DNA from 3 places in the Paenibacillus sp. LBL genome. Region 2 is predicted to be linked to each of the others. Evidence: riboswitches for the same ligand, from Rfam matches in the RefSeq annotation. Region 2 holds a riboswitch; each other region holds the start of a gene.
The links. A riboswitch is a leader RNA that binds a small molecule or an ion and turns the genes downstream of it on or off. The one in region 2 is predicted to bind thiamine pyrophosphate.
Positions count from the first base shown of each region.

Region 1 (5,445 bases), on a different contig from region 2:
ATAGTAGGCGGCTTCGGGTATAGCCTCCCATTCAAAATAGATCATGTCGCCGCGTATCTCATCATGGTTTACTGGAGTTGTCAATTGAATCAATGGCTGCAGCGTGACATCAATCCGTCGTGTCGATTCCGGGGCGACCTCCACCCAATCCCCCGATTCTACAGGCCACGTTCTGCCATTGATTTGTTCATAATTCAAACCAATGCCGAGTTGATACCTGCCGGGCTCTACACCCTCGAAATGATAGCGACCGTTCGCGTCTGTCAGCATTTGGTACGGTTCGCTTAACAGCAGACTGTGATTCAGATCGTTGTTTTTACGTAAAAATACACCTGCGAATGGAATCGGATCCCCCTCACGATTTCGCAAGGTTCCGCTTACTGTTGACAAGGTCTCTCCGTCTAAAATCCTCTTCAGCCGTCCTTTCAGCTGATTCGCCCGTTTTGAGATATCCGAATTTGCAAAGTTCCCGCCGGACCCTTCTGATATCCGATTCAACACGTCCATAGCGGCTTGGGGGCTCCCCCGACGCAGGAGCATTTCCGAGTGATATAAAAGGGCCTTACTATGGATGTCCCTCCAATCTCCAGAAAGGACTTTCCCTAATCGCTCATATTGCAGCGCCGCCTGATCAGGCTGGTCCAGCCTGTCATAGAGGCTCGCAAGCTCCAGCACCAATTCATGCTGATAGGAATAAAGAACAGGCTCCGGAGAATATCCGCTGCTCAGATCCCCGAACTTTTGGATAGCGGTTTCCAATATATCCGCTGCTCCCTCCACATCACCATTCATCGAATAATGCTCCGCAAGGTCTATTGCGGCATATTTCATATATTCTCCGGCTGGCGCTCCCAGCACATATTGATTCAGCAGCGGCAAACGTTCATCCTCAGTAAAACGAATCTGCTGATCGGTGCTTCCTCCTGTGCTGGTGAACCCCGGACTAATAAACACATCAAACCGATGAGATAGCTCTGTTGCTCTAGGCACAATCACATACTTCTCGATCATCTCCCATTTCCGGTTGCTGCTGCTTTCTTCATGAATAAGGTCAATGACTTTGGCTATCCCCTCAGCTTGGCCTTGTTCTATCTGCTTCTCCGCAATCAGCAGCCCTATTCGAGGTGTGAGCATAGATACCATCATAACGAAGAGGATTAAACCCGAAACCCCCAACACCAGGTGTTTAATCTTGACCCGAATTTTCAAGCCTGGCCACCATCCTCTCGTACTGATCCTTCCAGTAATAATTCCCCCCGGCTTCAAGCAGTTCATTGCTCACCTGCAAGGGCACGGAAACAGCAGGTTTCACAATTGCTTCCCTCCATAACAAACCTCCGAGCAGCAGAACGGCCGCTACTGCGCCAAAATAACCAATTGCGGCAGCAGAAATTTCTACTTCCTTATTCCACAAGGAAGACAAACGTTCGCGGCTGGATTTTGGAAATGTGCGAGAAATCACCTTCTCTGCGCCCAGGAATCGAATTTCCTCCAGCTCCTGCTTTAGTTGTTCGGCCATTTCCTGTTCTTCGCTACGCATCGCTCTCCCCCTTCTCGACAACAATCTGCCGGAGTTTATGCCGCCCTCTCATTAAACGTGCCTTAACCGTGTTTATATTCAGCTGCAATTGCGCTGCAATTTCTTGAACACCCAACTCATTATAATAATAGAGCGTAATCACTTCTCGGTATGTATAGGGCAGCTGCTGCACTGATTTGATCATTTCAGCCTCACGCCAATGGACGCCCAGCATTTCATCCACGGCAGGTACACTTTCGTTTACATGCTGGTCCATCCTCGGCATGGGAAAAATATGACGCCAATCCCATGTACGCTGCCGCATCCGGCATCGATTCACTGCAATTCGGGTCAACCAGCTACGAAGTTTGTCGCCGTCACGAAGCTGAGCGATATTCTCGAACGCCTGGATAAAGGTATCTTGAACGGCCTCTTCAGCCGCTTGACGGTCACGCAGCAGCAATACTGCCGTGCGAAGCAGATAATCTCCATACTGTTCCATCAATTCCCGGAGAGCCGCCTCTTCTTTTTGTTTTAAGCGCTGTATGACATCCAGGCCATCTCCCCCTCTCTATAACTATGATGCGTCTGGTCTTTCATCGGTTGCATCAATTTGGATCAATGTCGAAAAAAAATCGAATGATTGAAAACCTTCCGACAAAACGATACAATAACACAAGCAAGAAACCTTTGTCTTCCTGAACTGGCAATAGTTCCGGGACCAACTGCATATCATGTTGGCTGTACTAGGGGTGCCATGTGCTGAGAGACGGCGTGCTGCCGTTAACCCTTATCACCCGATCTAGGTCATACTAGCGTGGGGAAGTGTAGCATTTATGTTTATACTTTTTCACGTAGGCATAACTGCACTTTCTTCACGGGGTGCGGTTTTTTTGCGTGGATTTATATCATAGGGGAGGATAACAACAATGAGTGAGCTAACATGTGGAACCAGTCGCATCGTCGGATGCCGATTCTCGGTGTTTCCGATGACTGACCGATTTGTGGAAGTCATTATGGACGCGCTGAAATCCGTCAACACGGGGAAAGTATGGATTCAGACGGATGATGTGAGCACCTGTATTCGTGGACGGGCGGAGCATGTATTTGATGTAACGAGGGCGATTTTTGCTTATGCGGCAGCAAGCGGTGTGCACACCGTCTTTAACGGAACTTATTCTATTGGCTGTCCTGGTGATACGGAAGCCGATGTATATATGTCAGAGGATTCGGAGCGTTTGAACCGCGAGATTGGGAAGAATGCCGATATAGACACGGCCTGCCAATTTGCCCTTTATCCACTGGGTACAGACCATTACATGGATGTTATCTATAAAGAGGTGCATCGGGCTAAGGAAAAAGGAACGTTCGCCGGAAGCGTTCACTATGCCAGCCGGTTGGACGGCTCCATCTCCAAGGTGTTTGAATCCCTCGAAGATGCGTTTTTGCATGCGATCCAATCGGACAGCAGTCACCTTGTCATGACCGCAGTCGTGTCTGCACACAGTCCATCAGCCAAGCCAAGACCGTGATCACTTCTATATAACAGGCAAAAGCCCGGCGCATGCCGGGCTTTTGCGATTTGCTCCAAGAGCTTGACGAATTAAACCCAAGCACTCGAGATGATTACGAGCAGGATGAAGAGAACCAAAATAATACCTACTGAATTACCCCATCCACCGCCATATACTCCGCTCATGAAGATCCCTCCTGGATTTAAAGAATGACGTGACCGAATCACATGATTATTGTATTGGTCGTGGAAGGCGAACGTCACGGCTAATGTACCTCTCTTATTGCTCACCCGTCAAAATCTATTCCTCATAACCCACAAGAAGCATGCCCCCGAACGGGTTCAGCACTTGCTCTGTGAATGCCAGAAGGAGGGAGGGATCGTCCTGTCGATACATCGCTGAAAGCGAAACCTCCAATTGATCTCCCAATGCCGTGCTGAATCGGTGGAACAGCCGAAACAGCATCTTGCCTTCCCCTGTCCATTCCCCATTCACTCTAAGTACAAATTCGCAAAGTACCATCATGATCTTTTGCACCGTAAACCATTTCTCGCCATCCCGCTTAGGATTCTTCAAATCCTGCACATATTCCGTAATCATGTAACGGTATTCATCAATATCGGTTTGCATCCATGGCATCGGTCCGTAATTCAAATCATGCTGGGCCTCTGCGCGGACTGCTTCTCCTTCCGGCAACGAGCGCAGCACCTTACCCTCCGCTGTGATCCGCTGCAATGTCGGATTGGCTGCCATCACGCCCTCGTCGAAGTATTCACGATAGGATGACAAAGACAATATAAACAATTCCACAATCCATCCATCCGCTTCCAGGGTCTTTCTCCGCATCTCATCTCCGTCCCGCTCAAGGATGACGATGTCCAAATCAGATTGCTCGTTATGTTCTCCTCTGCTTGCACTGCCGCCAAGCACAGCTAGCAAACAGTCGGGATAATGACGGTGAATAACACGCTCTGCTGCCTCCATCGGTTCCTTCTTCATGGCTATTTCCCCCAGTAGTTCTCATAGCTCCCGAAAAAAAGGGCTCAAAATATTTAATTCAGCAAAAACCCCAAACGTACCTTAATCATATGGTAAATAAACGATTACCCTCATGATGACTACAAGGAAGAAGGGAAGATGAAATGAACTACATTCACATGCTATCCAGATTAGGTATGGGCAGTGCGCATCCGGGCGGATTCGAGGCTACCTTAAGAATGCTGAAGAATTATCCGATTGAGCCGAACAGTCGTATTCTGGAGGTTGGCTGCGGAACAGGCAGGACAGCATGCCATCTTTCGGAGATGGGCTATCAAGTCACGGCCATAGATCTCAATGAGAATATGATTAAAAAAGCACGCACCAGAGCCGAAGCCATGAAAATGGACGTGCAATTTTTGCAGGCTGATGTGTGCGAGCTGCCTTTTGAAGACAACCAGTTTGATCTGATTATGGCCGAATCAGTCACCGTATTCACGGATACGTCGAGATCACTCCCTGAATATTATCGCGTTCTGGATCAAGGAGGCGTTCTGCTGGACAGAGAATTGCTGCTGAATAAGCCAATGCCTGAGCCAAAGCTCAAGGAGCTGCTGGAATTCTTCGGGATTCCGAATCTGATGCTGCGGGAAGAATGGGCACAATCCTTGCTGGCTTGCGGTTTTAAGCAGGAGGAAATTCTGGAGTATAACCACTTCAACGAACAATTGAAGGAAGAGCAAACACGTCATCTGGATACATTTGAGCAGCGCGATAAAGGACTTCTGTTTGATGTAACGTTATGGGAAACGTTATTCAAGCATGACCGGATGATCCTGGATAACACCGATTATCTCGCTTCCGCCTTATTCCGTGCCGTAAAATAATATTGCTGCGTATCTATGCAACGAGAGGGGATTTGTCTGTTGGCTAGTTAGCTGCGCTTCCCCTCCCCTTCCAAAACATCAGTTCTTTCGACCCATTTCAACACTTTTTGTCAATTCGTTATATCTAGTTCAGCCCGGCGATGCTATAATCATGGTAAATATATCCTATGTTGTCGAGGAGGACTCATTCTTATGGCATGGTTCAACAGACTCCCAATCTCACAAAAAATTACTGCAGCCTGTTATCTTATTGCCGCTTTATTTGCGGTTCCAATGCTGCTTGCGTTTATTCTAATGGGCAAAGCAATCATTGGCGTGGTACTTGTCTTGGCTTTAATTGGACTTACCCTTCCTCTTTCTCGCGTTATTGAGAAAACGCTTACGAATTCATTCGCCGAAATTTCCAGCGTTTCTGCCAAAATCGCCAAAGGCGACTTTACCTTCCAGGTAGAAGAGGTTGGAGGCATGAACGACCTAAGCCGAACCTTCAACAGCATGGTGGACAAGCTTCGCAAAATTTTACAGGAAACCTCGGACATTACCCGCA
Region 1 covers NZ_JARXYU010000001.1:278,234-283,678, forward strand. Annotated here, with positions in the region: gene M2277_RS01350 (carboxypeptidase regulatory-like domain-containing protein) at 1-1,209, opposite strand, end outside; gene M2277_RS01355 (hypothetical protein) at 1,187-1,540, opposite strand; gene M2277_RS01360 (sigma-70 family RNA polymerase sigma factor) at 1,533-2,024, opposite strand; TPP riboswitch at 2,258-2,360, shown strand; gene M2277_RS01365 (YkoF family thiamine/hydroxymethylpyrimidine-binding protein) at 2,449-3,051, shown strand; gene M2277_RS01370 (YjcZ family sporulation protein) at 3,123-3,218, opposite strand; gene M2277_RS01375 (nucleotidyltransferase domain-containing protein) at 3,334-4,032, opposite strand; gene M2277_RS01380 (class I SAM-dependent methyltransferase) at 4,176-4,898, shown strand; gene M2277_RS01385 (methyl-accepting chemotaxis protein) at 5,091-5,445, shown strand, end outside.
Region 1: another riboswitch for thiamine pyrophosphate. It lies ahead of M2277_RS01365 (YkoF family thiamine/hydroxymethylpyrimidine-binding protein); the one in region 2 lies ahead of M2277_RS10745 (ABC transporter substrate-binding protein).

Region 2 (5,445 bases):
CATCGTCCGGTCCACATCGAAGTGCCAGCGGGCATTCCGCTCCTTCGCGGCATACATCGCTGCATCCGCACGGCCAATGAGCTCCTGATCGTTCCGGGCATGATCGGGATACACGGCAATACCGATACTCGGCGACGTTCTAACTTCATATCCCTCCAGTTCATAAGGCTCGCTGAGCAGCATCCAAATCTCCTCCGCCATCCAGATCAGCTCCTGATCCTCCCCGGCCGACTGGATCATCACGGTGAATTCATCTCCCCCTAGACGGGACACCAGAATCCCTTTGGATTCCAGCGACTGAAGGCGGCATGCAACCTTGCGGATCAACAGATCTCCGGCACGGTGGCCATAACGATCATTCACCTTTTTGAAACGATTCATGTCCATGTAGAGAAGCCCTACCCGCGATCCTGTCCGATCGGCCTCTAACAAGGAGCTGGACAGTCTTGCGTTGAAGTAACGACGATTATACAATCCCGTCAGATCATCCCGGTGAGCAAGCGATTCGCTCTGCCTCAGACTTTCATGCAGTCGATGTAACAAGCGGTCATTCTCATACTGGATCAGGATCTGGCGGAACAGAATCAGAATGACGCACAGGGATAGACCGGTAAACAGACCGTTCCAGCCACCGAACCGCTGCGCCATGAGGGCAAACATTCCGCCCAGCACGCCATATGGAAGCAAATATCTGACAATCAAGGTTCCTACAGGACGCGGTTCCCTCTCTTTCACCGTTTGATTTCCGGTATCGGGAGCGGGCTGTGCACCTGCAGAAGCAATGAAAAACACAGATAACGTATGTAAAGGATCAAGATATGCACGAACTTCGAGATTCACGAAATGGACGAGATAAAAGTGCAGAGCATCACCCATAATATAAGCGCTTCCGCCAAGACTTAATGAAATGACCGCCCATTTCCCTAATTGCCTGGTATTAAAATACAACACCACGGTAAAGAAAATAAGTACCATTCCGCACAGCGGAAACAGCATATCCACCCATACGCTTCCCGTCCCCCCCGAATACGTACTGTCCTGAAGTTCGGGCTTGATTAAATACTCCCAGCCCACCGTCATGAACGTTACGCCAACGATGACGATATCCAGCATAAACCGCAGCCCCCTTAGCGGGCCTTGAACATGCCGGAACAAATAGATGAGGCAGCTGGCGAACAGGATCACTTCCAATCCCCAGAAATAGCTGGATATCTGGAAAGCGCTCTCTTTCCCGAACCCGAAAAAAAAGGAGGAGACGATCCGGGCCGCTGCATCGGCCATCAGTCCGATACTTACCATAAACCAAAACCTGCGAAGATGTGCCTTATAACGCCGGCTGACCCGAATTAAATACACGGAGGCGGCCATAGGAGCAATAATGACTAGCACACGCTGAAGCGATAAAGCATCAGGCATCCACAGAACAGTCATTATCTGAATAAATGCATATATAATGGCGAGTCGAATCCACAGATGATCTGCTGGAGTTGGACTCATAAGCACTCCCCCTTGGCAAAAAGGTAAGCTTGTACACGATGGATGATTTAGGTCTTTTGAATTAAGCTCTCTATTCCTCATGATACTTTTTACCCATCCAAAAGTAAAGACGAGGAAATCAAAGAAAAATCATCTATCCGGCACATCGCTAGAAGATCTATATAATGAAGTTTTTCTACTGGACGGGTGTACTTCAAATGCAAGGACTACACTCAATTAAACACGTGAAAACCTGAAAAGTTACTATATCAATCACCTACTTGACGTATAGGAATCATATGATATTATTCTTCATATCTTATACGAACCGGAAAGGGTGTATGGCAGTGTCACAGAAACGATTGGATCATGTTGGTATTGTAGTCCGAAACCTGGAAGCCACGATAGCGTTTTACACGTCGGTAGTCGGCCTTGAACTAAAGAATCGCCTGACTCATACCAATGGGGTCATTCAACTCGCGTTCCTCGGATTTAATGGAAGTGACGAAACGGAAGTCGAACTTATCCAGGGTTACAGCGACTCGCTGCCTTCGGAAGGAACGGTGCACCATTTTGCAGTCAGTACGGATGATATTGAAGAAGAGTATGCACGCGTCCAAGGACTTGAAGTTCCTCATCTGGACGAGGAAATCGTCACTCTCCCGAACGGCTATCGTTATTTCTTCGTGCATGGTCCCGAAGGGGAATGGATCGAGTTCTTCCAGCGTTAACCCGCACGCAGCACGGTATCCAACATTTCATCTCTTAAAATGTTCATATGCTGAACTCTTGGGCTGCCTAAACGCGGTTCCCTACATAAGGCCTGTCCTGTTCATGACCTTTTTCGAAAACTAGACAGGTCTTGGTGTTAGGACTATAATAACGGATGTACTGATCGAAACTTCATAAATATCGGGGGAGCTGGAATTTAGCCGGCTGAGAGTGTATCCGCTTTGATACTGACCCTTACACCTGATCTGGGTAATGCCAGCGTAGGAAGCCAATGTTTGCGGCAGCCATATTTGCCGTACTATACACTTACGCCGTCATGCGTCCTGAGATTATCGGGGCGCTTTTTTTGTGGAGTTGCGAGGTAATAGAAATAGAACTCATAAGGAGAGAAGACACGATGAAGAAGGGAAGATGGGTCCCCCTGCTTCTCGCTTGTGTCCTGCTGATGGTTGCGGCCGGATGCGGTACAGGCGGACAGAACAAGAACACAGGCGCTGAAGGAGAAGACGCCAAGAGTCCTGGGAAACTCCGTGACGTGCAGCTGATGCTCGATTGGTCCGCCAATACCAATCACACGGGTCTGTATGCAGCGAAGGAGCTCGGATATTATGAGGAGGAAGGGCTCAACGTCCAGATCGTCCAGCCGGGAGCCGGTGGAACGGATACGCTGGTCGCATCCGGTAACGTGCCGTTCGGCATAAGCTATCAGGAAGGGGTAACCCTCGCCAGAACGCAAGGCTTGCCGCTCGTCTCCATTGCGGCGATCATTCAGCATAATACATCCGGCTTTGCCGCTCCCAAGGACAAAGGGATCGTGAAGGCTGGAGATTTCGAAGGTAAATCCTATGGCGGCTGGGGCTCCCCCGTTGAGGAAGCTGTCATGAAATCCATCATGGAGATCGACGGTGCCGATGTCAGCAAAGTCAATATGGTCAACATGGGCGATGCCGATTATTTTACTGCCGTCAAACGCGACATTGATTTCGCCTGGATATTCTACGCCTGGACGGGCATCGAAGCCGAGCTCCGCAATGAGCCGCTTGATATGATCTATGTGAAGGACTACTCTGACCAGCTCGATTATTATACGCCGGTCATCGTGACCAACGAGAAGCTGATCCAAGAGGACCCTGAGCTTGTCAAAGCCTTCATGCGGGCTACTTCCAAAGGATACAACCATGCTATTGAGCATCCTGAGGATGCAGCAGCGCTGCTCTCGAAGGCCGTGCCTGATCTGGATGCCGAGCTGGTTCTGGCCAGCCAGAAATGGCTGAGTCCCCGCTATCAGGATGACGCGCCTCGTTGGGGTGAACAGAAAGCCGAAGTATGGTCGGGGTATGCCGACTGGATGTTTGAGCGCAAACTGCTGGAGAAAGAGCTTGATGCAGACCGCGCGTTCACCAATGATTTTTTACCGGAACAACCATAAGGTCTTTTCTATCAAGAAGAGAGTCGGCCTGACAGCAGGCTGTCTCTCTTTCATAATCATATCGCTGCACGAAAGGATGGATTATATATGGCGAACACCCTCTTGAGCATTCAAGTGATACCCCGGACGCCGGGTGGACGGGACAGCATCCCTTATGTGGATGAAGCGATCAAGGTTATTGAGGATTCGGGTGTGAAGTACGAGGTCCATGCACTGGAGACAACCATGGAAGGAGAACTCTCCGAGCTGCTAAAGATCGTCGAGCGCATGCATGAGGCGCTGGTGAATGCGGGAAGTCCCAGCATCATATCCCAGGTCAAAATTGCACATCATCCGAGCGGCATCAGCATGGATAAGCTGACTGAGAAATATCGTCCATGAGAAGCTGGTGGAGCTCCGTCTGGCCGCCTGTTGTGGCGGTCCTCTTCTTTTTGCTGGTATGGCAGGCGGCGGTATCGATCTTCGATATCGAAAAATTTATTCTGCCTGCGCCAACGGCGATCGGATCCGAGGCAGTTACCGGTGCTGCCGGTCTTTTCCAGCATACATTAGCCACCCTGCAGCTAACCTTGATCGGGTTTATCATCGGAACAGCAATCGGACTTGTGATTTCACTGGCTCTGCATATGGTGCCTTTTCTCAAAACAGCTCTTTATCCGCTTCTGATTCTTAGCCAGAATGTACCGACTATCGCCCTTGCGCCGCTCCTCATGATCTGGTTCGGCTTCGGCATGCTGCCCAAGGTTATTGTGATTACCCTGGTCTGCTTCTTCCCGGTGGCCGTTGCGGCTCTGGACGGGCTCGCCCGAACCGATCGCACCATGATGAATTACATGCAGATGGCGGGGGCTACATCATGGCAAATCTTTACCAAGCTGGAGCTGCCTCATGCCCTTCCCTCCATCTTCTCCGGGATTCGGATCGCGGCCACCTATTCCGTCATGGGTGCGGTCATCGGAGAATGGATCGGCTCCGACCGGGGAATCGGTTACTACATGATGCTGCAAAAATCCGGCTACCGCACGGATCGGGTATTCGTTGCGATTCTGGTCATCGTCCTGCTCAGCCTGCTGATGGTTCTGCTTATCACCCTGCTGGAGAAACGGCTGATCCGTTGGAACCGGAAAAGCTAATGCCCAGCAGTCATGGGCCAATACACGATCATCCTTAATGAAGGAGGTATTTCGCGATATGACACAACAAGTTGCTCCGCCGGTCCAGGGTGGGCTTAATCCCCCCTCCGTGGAAGCCTCTCGAACGCCTGCGCTGGAGGTACGAAACCTTCGGAAAACCTTCCGCGACCGACGCAGCGAGGTTCATGTGCTGGATGACCTTGCGCTTCAGGTACAGCCCGGTGAATTCGTCTCGATTATCGGGCCGTCAGGCAGCGGAAAAAGCACACTTTTCCACATCATCGGTGGCTTAACGGCTCCTGATTCCGGCTCAGTCTTCATGGATGGTCGTGACGTAACGGGAAAAAAAGGGCTCATTGCCTACATGCCTCAGCAGCCTGCCCTGTTCCCTTGGCGAACGGTGGAGGACAACGTGCTGCTTCCCGAGGAGCTCAGAGGAACCCAGAAGGCCGTCGCCAGGGCAAATGCCCGGCGCTGGATGGAACGGGCCGGACTTGCCGGCTTCGAGAAGGCGTATCCGCATACCCTCTCAGGAGGGATGCAGCAGCGGGCCGCCTTCCTGCGCGCATTGATGAGCCCGCAGGAAGTGATGTGTCTGGATGAGCCCTTCAGCGCACTCGATGCACTGACACGCAGTGATATGCAGCGCTGGCTGCTCGATATATGGGAGGAGAC
Region 2 covers NZ_JARXYU010000003.1:543,801-549,245, reverse strand. Annotated here, with positions in the region: gene M2277_RS10755 (GGDEF domain-containing protein) at 1-1,497, opposite strand, end outside; gene M2277_RS10750 (VOC family protein) at 1,818-2,207, shown strand; TPP riboswitch at 2,381-2,492, shown strand; gene M2277_RS10745 (ABC transporter substrate-binding protein) at 2,606-3,637, shown strand; gene M2277_RS10740 (thiamine-binding protein) at 3,725-4,018, shown strand; gene M2277_RS10735 (ABC transporter permease) at 4,015-4,770, shown strand; gene M2277_RS10730 (ABC transporter ATP-binding protein) at 4,829-5,445, shown strand, end outside.

Region 3 (5,445 bases), on a different contig from region 2:
GAGGTGAGCTGCACTTGCGGAGGAGGGATCGTAGGATTCTCCGGCCCGGTTCAATCCATCATCCTCCTGCCGGGATTCCGCACCGGTACACAATCGGGGTGAAGCCATGCTCGAGGTCAGCTGACCTTCCCGAATTTCCCATATATGCGTGGCGACCCGCTGCGCAATCTCCATCTCATGGGTCACCATGAGAATGGCGGTTCCCGCACGGCGCAGACGCTCGCACATCTCCAGAATCGCAAACGTATTCCGCGCGTCCTGACCGAAGGTCGGCTCATCCAGGAGCAGAACTTCCGGCTGTCTGGCCATCGCAGTGGCAACGCTTAAACGCCGCTTCTGACCGGTTGACAGCTGATAGGGATGCCTGTTCTCCATTCCGCTTAGTCCGAAGCGTTCGAGACAGCGATCGGCTTGGGCCTTCGCTTCCTCCGCAGGCATGTTATCCACCAGCAAGGAGTAAACAACCTCGTCGCCAATACGCTCCGTCAGAAACTGAAGCTCCGGATTCTGAAACACGAATCCGATTTGACGGAGCTGCTGCTCTCTCTTCTTCCGCACCTTTCTCGCCTTGCCTTGCACAACCTCTTCCCCGCAGAGCACGTAGGTCCCTTGCGCGCGCAGCAGTCCCATCAGACTGAGAAGAAACGAGCTTTTCCCCGCTCCGTTCGGCCCTACCACCGCAATAAATTCTGCCCGATAAACTTCTGCCGAAGGGAGAGAAATCACAGGTTTATCCCATCTCAGTCCCTTGAAATCCTCTAAACGGATCACAGGCTCCCCATCTAAAGGGTAAGGCAGGGCAGCCTCGTGCAGGAGATTCCCCAGATCTTCGCCATAGGCATCAACCGGAGCAAACAATTCCCGGCCGGCCCGGGTCTGAGCATAATCTTCCCACACGCCGGGATACCAGATTCCATAGGATTTAAGCTCGCACTCATACTTAGCAAATACTGCCGCCGGCGGTCCATCGCCCAGAATAACGCCATCCGGACTGAACAGAACGACACGATCCACGTATTTCGCCATCTCTTCGATCCGGTGCTCGACGATGATCAGTGTACGTCCTTCCGATACGGATTTCACCGCATCCCAGATCTGCTCCCGTCCTTCCGGGTCAAGCAGTGCGGACGGCTCGTCAAGGAACAGCACCTCCGGCTCCAGCAGCAGGGCGGAAGCCAGCGCCAGCCTCTGCTTCATCCCTTGCGACAGATGGCCGATCGGCAGATGAAGCTCCTCCAAATTCAGCCCCACCTCATGCAGCGCCGCTTGCATCCGTTCCTTCATCTCGTCTCGGGGAATACTCAGATTCTCCAGTACAAAGGCCAGCTCCTCATCCACATACGGCATGCAAAACTGCGTATCCGGGTCTTGAAATACGTATCCCCAGGAGCGCGGGACAATCTGTGCCTCACACTTCATTGGCACTTCCGTAGCGCGGGGAATCATTCCGCTAAGCACCTGGAGCAGCGTGGATTTGCCGCATCCGCTCGGACCAAGCAGCAGCACCTTTTCCCCACGGGCTGCCGAGAACGAGAGATCTTTGAACATCAGCCTCTCTTCCCCGGGATACTTCAAGCGCAGTCCCTCCACCTGCACAGCCTGCTCCTGTTGAACCTCAGCGGACTGAGCCGGAAATAGGCTTACCGTGGCATTAGACATGGCGCGCATCATCCAGCGCTTCGTAATCCTTCTTCGACGCGGGACGCAGCAGAGACGTTACGCCTGTGCGATCCAGCGCCTTGGCCAAGAGCAGCATTAACAGACCTGCAATAACTGCACCGCTGATTACCCGCATACCGTATTTGGCAAGGAACATCCATGTCTGCAGATCATCCGTATAGCTGTAATAAAAGTCCATCATCATCGAACCGATGGCCGCTCCGGCCCCGGCAATCACCAAGGTCCACGCTGAGGTACTCCGATAGCGGAACGCCGCGAATACCAACTCTGCCCCCAGTCCTTGAATCAAGCCATATAACAATAGAGTCAATCCCCAGCCGCTGCCAAACAGCACCTCCACGTGGGCAGCAGCCACTTCCGCGATGATGGCCACGCCCGGCTTGCGAATTAACAAATAAGCCAGCGTAGCTGCCGCAAACCACATGCCGTAGAGCAGCTCATCCGCTTCAAAAAACAACGGTTTAAAAAGATTATAGACCGACCCCCAGAAGTGATAAATCACGCCAAACACAAGCGATACCAGCACCGTCACCAAAATATCGCTTAACCGCAGCCCTCTTCTGGGCTGAACCCCCAACTTCTCTTGCATTGATGTTCCCATAACAACCTGTACCCCTCTCCACCGCTATTTTTGTGTAAACACAACAAAAAACCGTCTGGAAAAACGCGCAGACGGAAAAATAGGCCCTATGTAGGTAGGGTCGGATATTCTCTACGCTGGCATTACCCAGTTCAGATTAACGGTCAACAGCGGATAATAGCTGCAATCTCAGCCTGATTCACTCAAGCCCCCGTATTCCCTATTCGGTTTTATGTTAATTTTAAAATACAGGTCCGCTCCAGAATTTGCAAGAACCTTTTTTCAAATATGGCTATTTATTGATTTCCATCTCATTCTATGTCAATATCAGAGTGATTGGCTTTTCCACCATCGCTATATTGCTTACACCTATGCACAAAGGAGAATGACATGGCTAAACAATTGCTGCGTCTGATGACTGAGCTCTCCTCCCGAAAATGGTTGTCCCGAATGATGGGGCATTGTTCCCACAGCCGGCTGAGCCGTCATCTAATACCTGCATTTATACGAATCTATCAAATTCCGGCTCATGAAGCGGAGAAAGAGATCCACGAATACCGCTCATTGAACGAGTTCTTTTCCCGCCGGTTAAAAATAGGCCTGCGTGCCATCGATGACACCGTCGATGCCATGGTAAGCCCTGTCGATGCCACTATTTCAGCAATGTGCGCCATTCATGCCGGCACCATTCTGAGTGTCAAGGGACAGGATTACACCCTGAGCGAGCTGCTCGCGAAATCCCCGAGAATGGAAAACTATATAAACGGTTATGCATTCGTATTGTATTTAAGCCCAACAGATTATCACCGCATCCATTCACCCGTAACCGGTGTTCAGGCGGAAAGCGAGCATCTGAAGGGGAAGGTTTACCCCGTGAATGACTTTGCGATGACCCATATCCGAACTGTGCTGAGCCGCAATGAGCGTCTCATTACCTACATTGCCCATGAATTCGGAGAAGTTGCCGTCGTGAAGGTGGGCGCAATGAACGTGAGCAGCATCCGTTACGCCGATGAGAGCGTTAAGAAATGGCAGATCGGCGATGAACTCGCGTATTTTGAATTCGGCTCTACCGTTGTGCTTTTGACGGAGAACGGCACGTTTAGCCCTCGCGGCGACCTGGAGCCCGGCTCCAAAGTGAAAATGGGAGAATTACTCGGTTTGCTGCACCCCTCCACGGCCAAAAAAGGGTAATTCCTGCCGCCCCAGCGCACATGACAAGTTAAGGCATTCGATCATTAGCAGCATGAATGATTAACGTCTGCCCAGCATCCGATAAATCATCTGCTGAAACCACCGGTCCGGCAGCAATCCCTTAATCCATGCGGTTATACGCGTGCCTTGGGGCAGCTTATATCGGAATCTCGGTTTGGACATGGAGGCAATCCTTGCCACGAGCTTCGCCACCTCCAACGGATTTCCGCTTCCCCTGGCTGTCCGCTCGGAATAGTCCAGCACACCCTTCAGCATGTCGCTGTAGGGTGACCCTTCCTTCACCTCTAACTCACCAAAGCTCTTATTCCAGATCGGTGTGCCATAAGCACCTGGCTGAACCAGCACAACGTGCATGCCGAAGGGCATAAGCTCCAGCGACAGGCTCTCCCCGAATCCTTCAATCGCAAATTTGGAGGAAGCATAAGGTCCATAACCCGGGAAGCCGACCACGCCGCTGATGCTGCTCATGAGAATAATCTTGGAATTCTCGGTCCGGCGCATCAGCGGCAGCATGTGCTGTGTCACAGATACCGTTCCGAAGAAATTCGTCTCCATCTGTCTTCTCCACCCACTCAGCGGCACTTCCTCCACCATTCCGCCTACCGCTTCACCAGCATTGTTCACCAGCACATCCAATCGACCAAACCGCTGCTCCAAATGCAGGGCAACCGCCCGTACCTGCTCTTCATCGCATATATCCAATCGAACCCGATGAATTCGCTCTGCAACACCCGCCTGCTCCGCGCGGGTCATCAGCTCTTGAGCCGCCTCCGGTCTGCGAAGCCCTGCAACCACATCATATCCCGCTTGCGCCAGCTCCAGGCTGATAAGCAGCCCAAAGCCGCTGGAGGCCCCCGTCACCAATGCCACTTTTCCTGTCCCTGCAATCACCAACGGTTCACCACATATTCCGTACTTGCCACCAACAACGTCACTCCCATCACCTTTCTATTCCTTCAGAATACCTTACCAACAAACTTACTCCCTTTGGCCTCAGCCGAACAAACTTTATGTATATGCTTAATATGCCAAATTTCCGTTGTATGAATAGGTCTGGCACCCGAAGGTACACATAAGAAAAAAATACCTATCGCGTACTCTAAATATACGAGAAAAAGGGAGCCGGTTAGCTCCCTTTGCGGTTCATCCTGAGAAAAGCATATATGAAATCGGGATTCAACATCACCCGTATGAAGGCCAAGGCTCATTAAAACCACACATCCTGATGATCCTGATTCGTTGTCTTCATGCGGCGCAAGCGATTTCTGAATATACCGCAGCCACCGCGGCTGAAGAAACGACCGCGCACCCGTCTTCTTGGGCTCATTCCCCTCTCCCCCCTTCATAAAATTAAACTGTACGTCACATTTACCCTAAAGCGCTTACTATGAAACCCATAAGCCCCTTCCATCAAGCAGGTAAGTTATGGAAGGGTGGGGGAATCACCGAATTTCGGATGGGCTCTTGCCCGTATACTGTTTAAATTGACGGCTGAAGAAGAAAATGTCCCGATAGCCCAGCGCGTCGGCTACTTCCGTGACATTCATCCCTTGATGCAGCAGCAGATGCTGTGCCCGCTCGATCCGCATCTGAATGATGTAGGATTGCACCGGCGTACCGATCAGTTCCTTGAACTTGATCGAGAAGTAGCGGGGGGACAAACCCGCTCTCGCCGCCAAATCCTCTACCCGATGGGGAACCCCCGGATGCTGACGGACGTAATTCGCGATTTCATGGATCGCCTCTGACAGCTGATTGCTCGCTTTTTTGACAACGGGCTCATCCAGGTCCACACGCAGCAGATGAATCATCAGCTGCTTGAGAATCAGCTGACCCTCCTCCAATGCCCCGTAAGGCTTGTCCAGATACAATCGCACGTATCGTGCCAGCAAGTATTCAAAATCCATCGTTTCCGTCAGCTGGCGATACGGCGCAGGGATGTCTTGGACCGGATCGGTCACGTCAAAATG
Region 3 covers NZ_JARXYU010000010.1:79,784-85,228, reverse strand. Annotated here, with positions in the region: gene M2277_RS20155 (ABC transporter ATP-binding protein) at 1-1,659, opposite strand, end outside; gene M2277_RS20150 (ECF transporter S component) at 1,652-2,281, opposite strand; TPP riboswitch at 2,373-2,485, opposite strand; gene asd (archaetidylserine decarboxylase) at 2,651-3,454, shown strand; gene M2277_RS20140 (SDR family oxidoreductase) at 3,515-4,366, opposite strand; gene M2277_RS20135 (helix-turn-helix domain-containing protein) at 4,918-5,445, opposite strand, start outside.
Region 3: another riboswitch for thiamine pyrophosphate. It lies ahead of M2277_RS20150 (ECF transporter S component); the one in region 2 lies ahead of M2277_RS10745 (ABC transporter substrate-binding protein).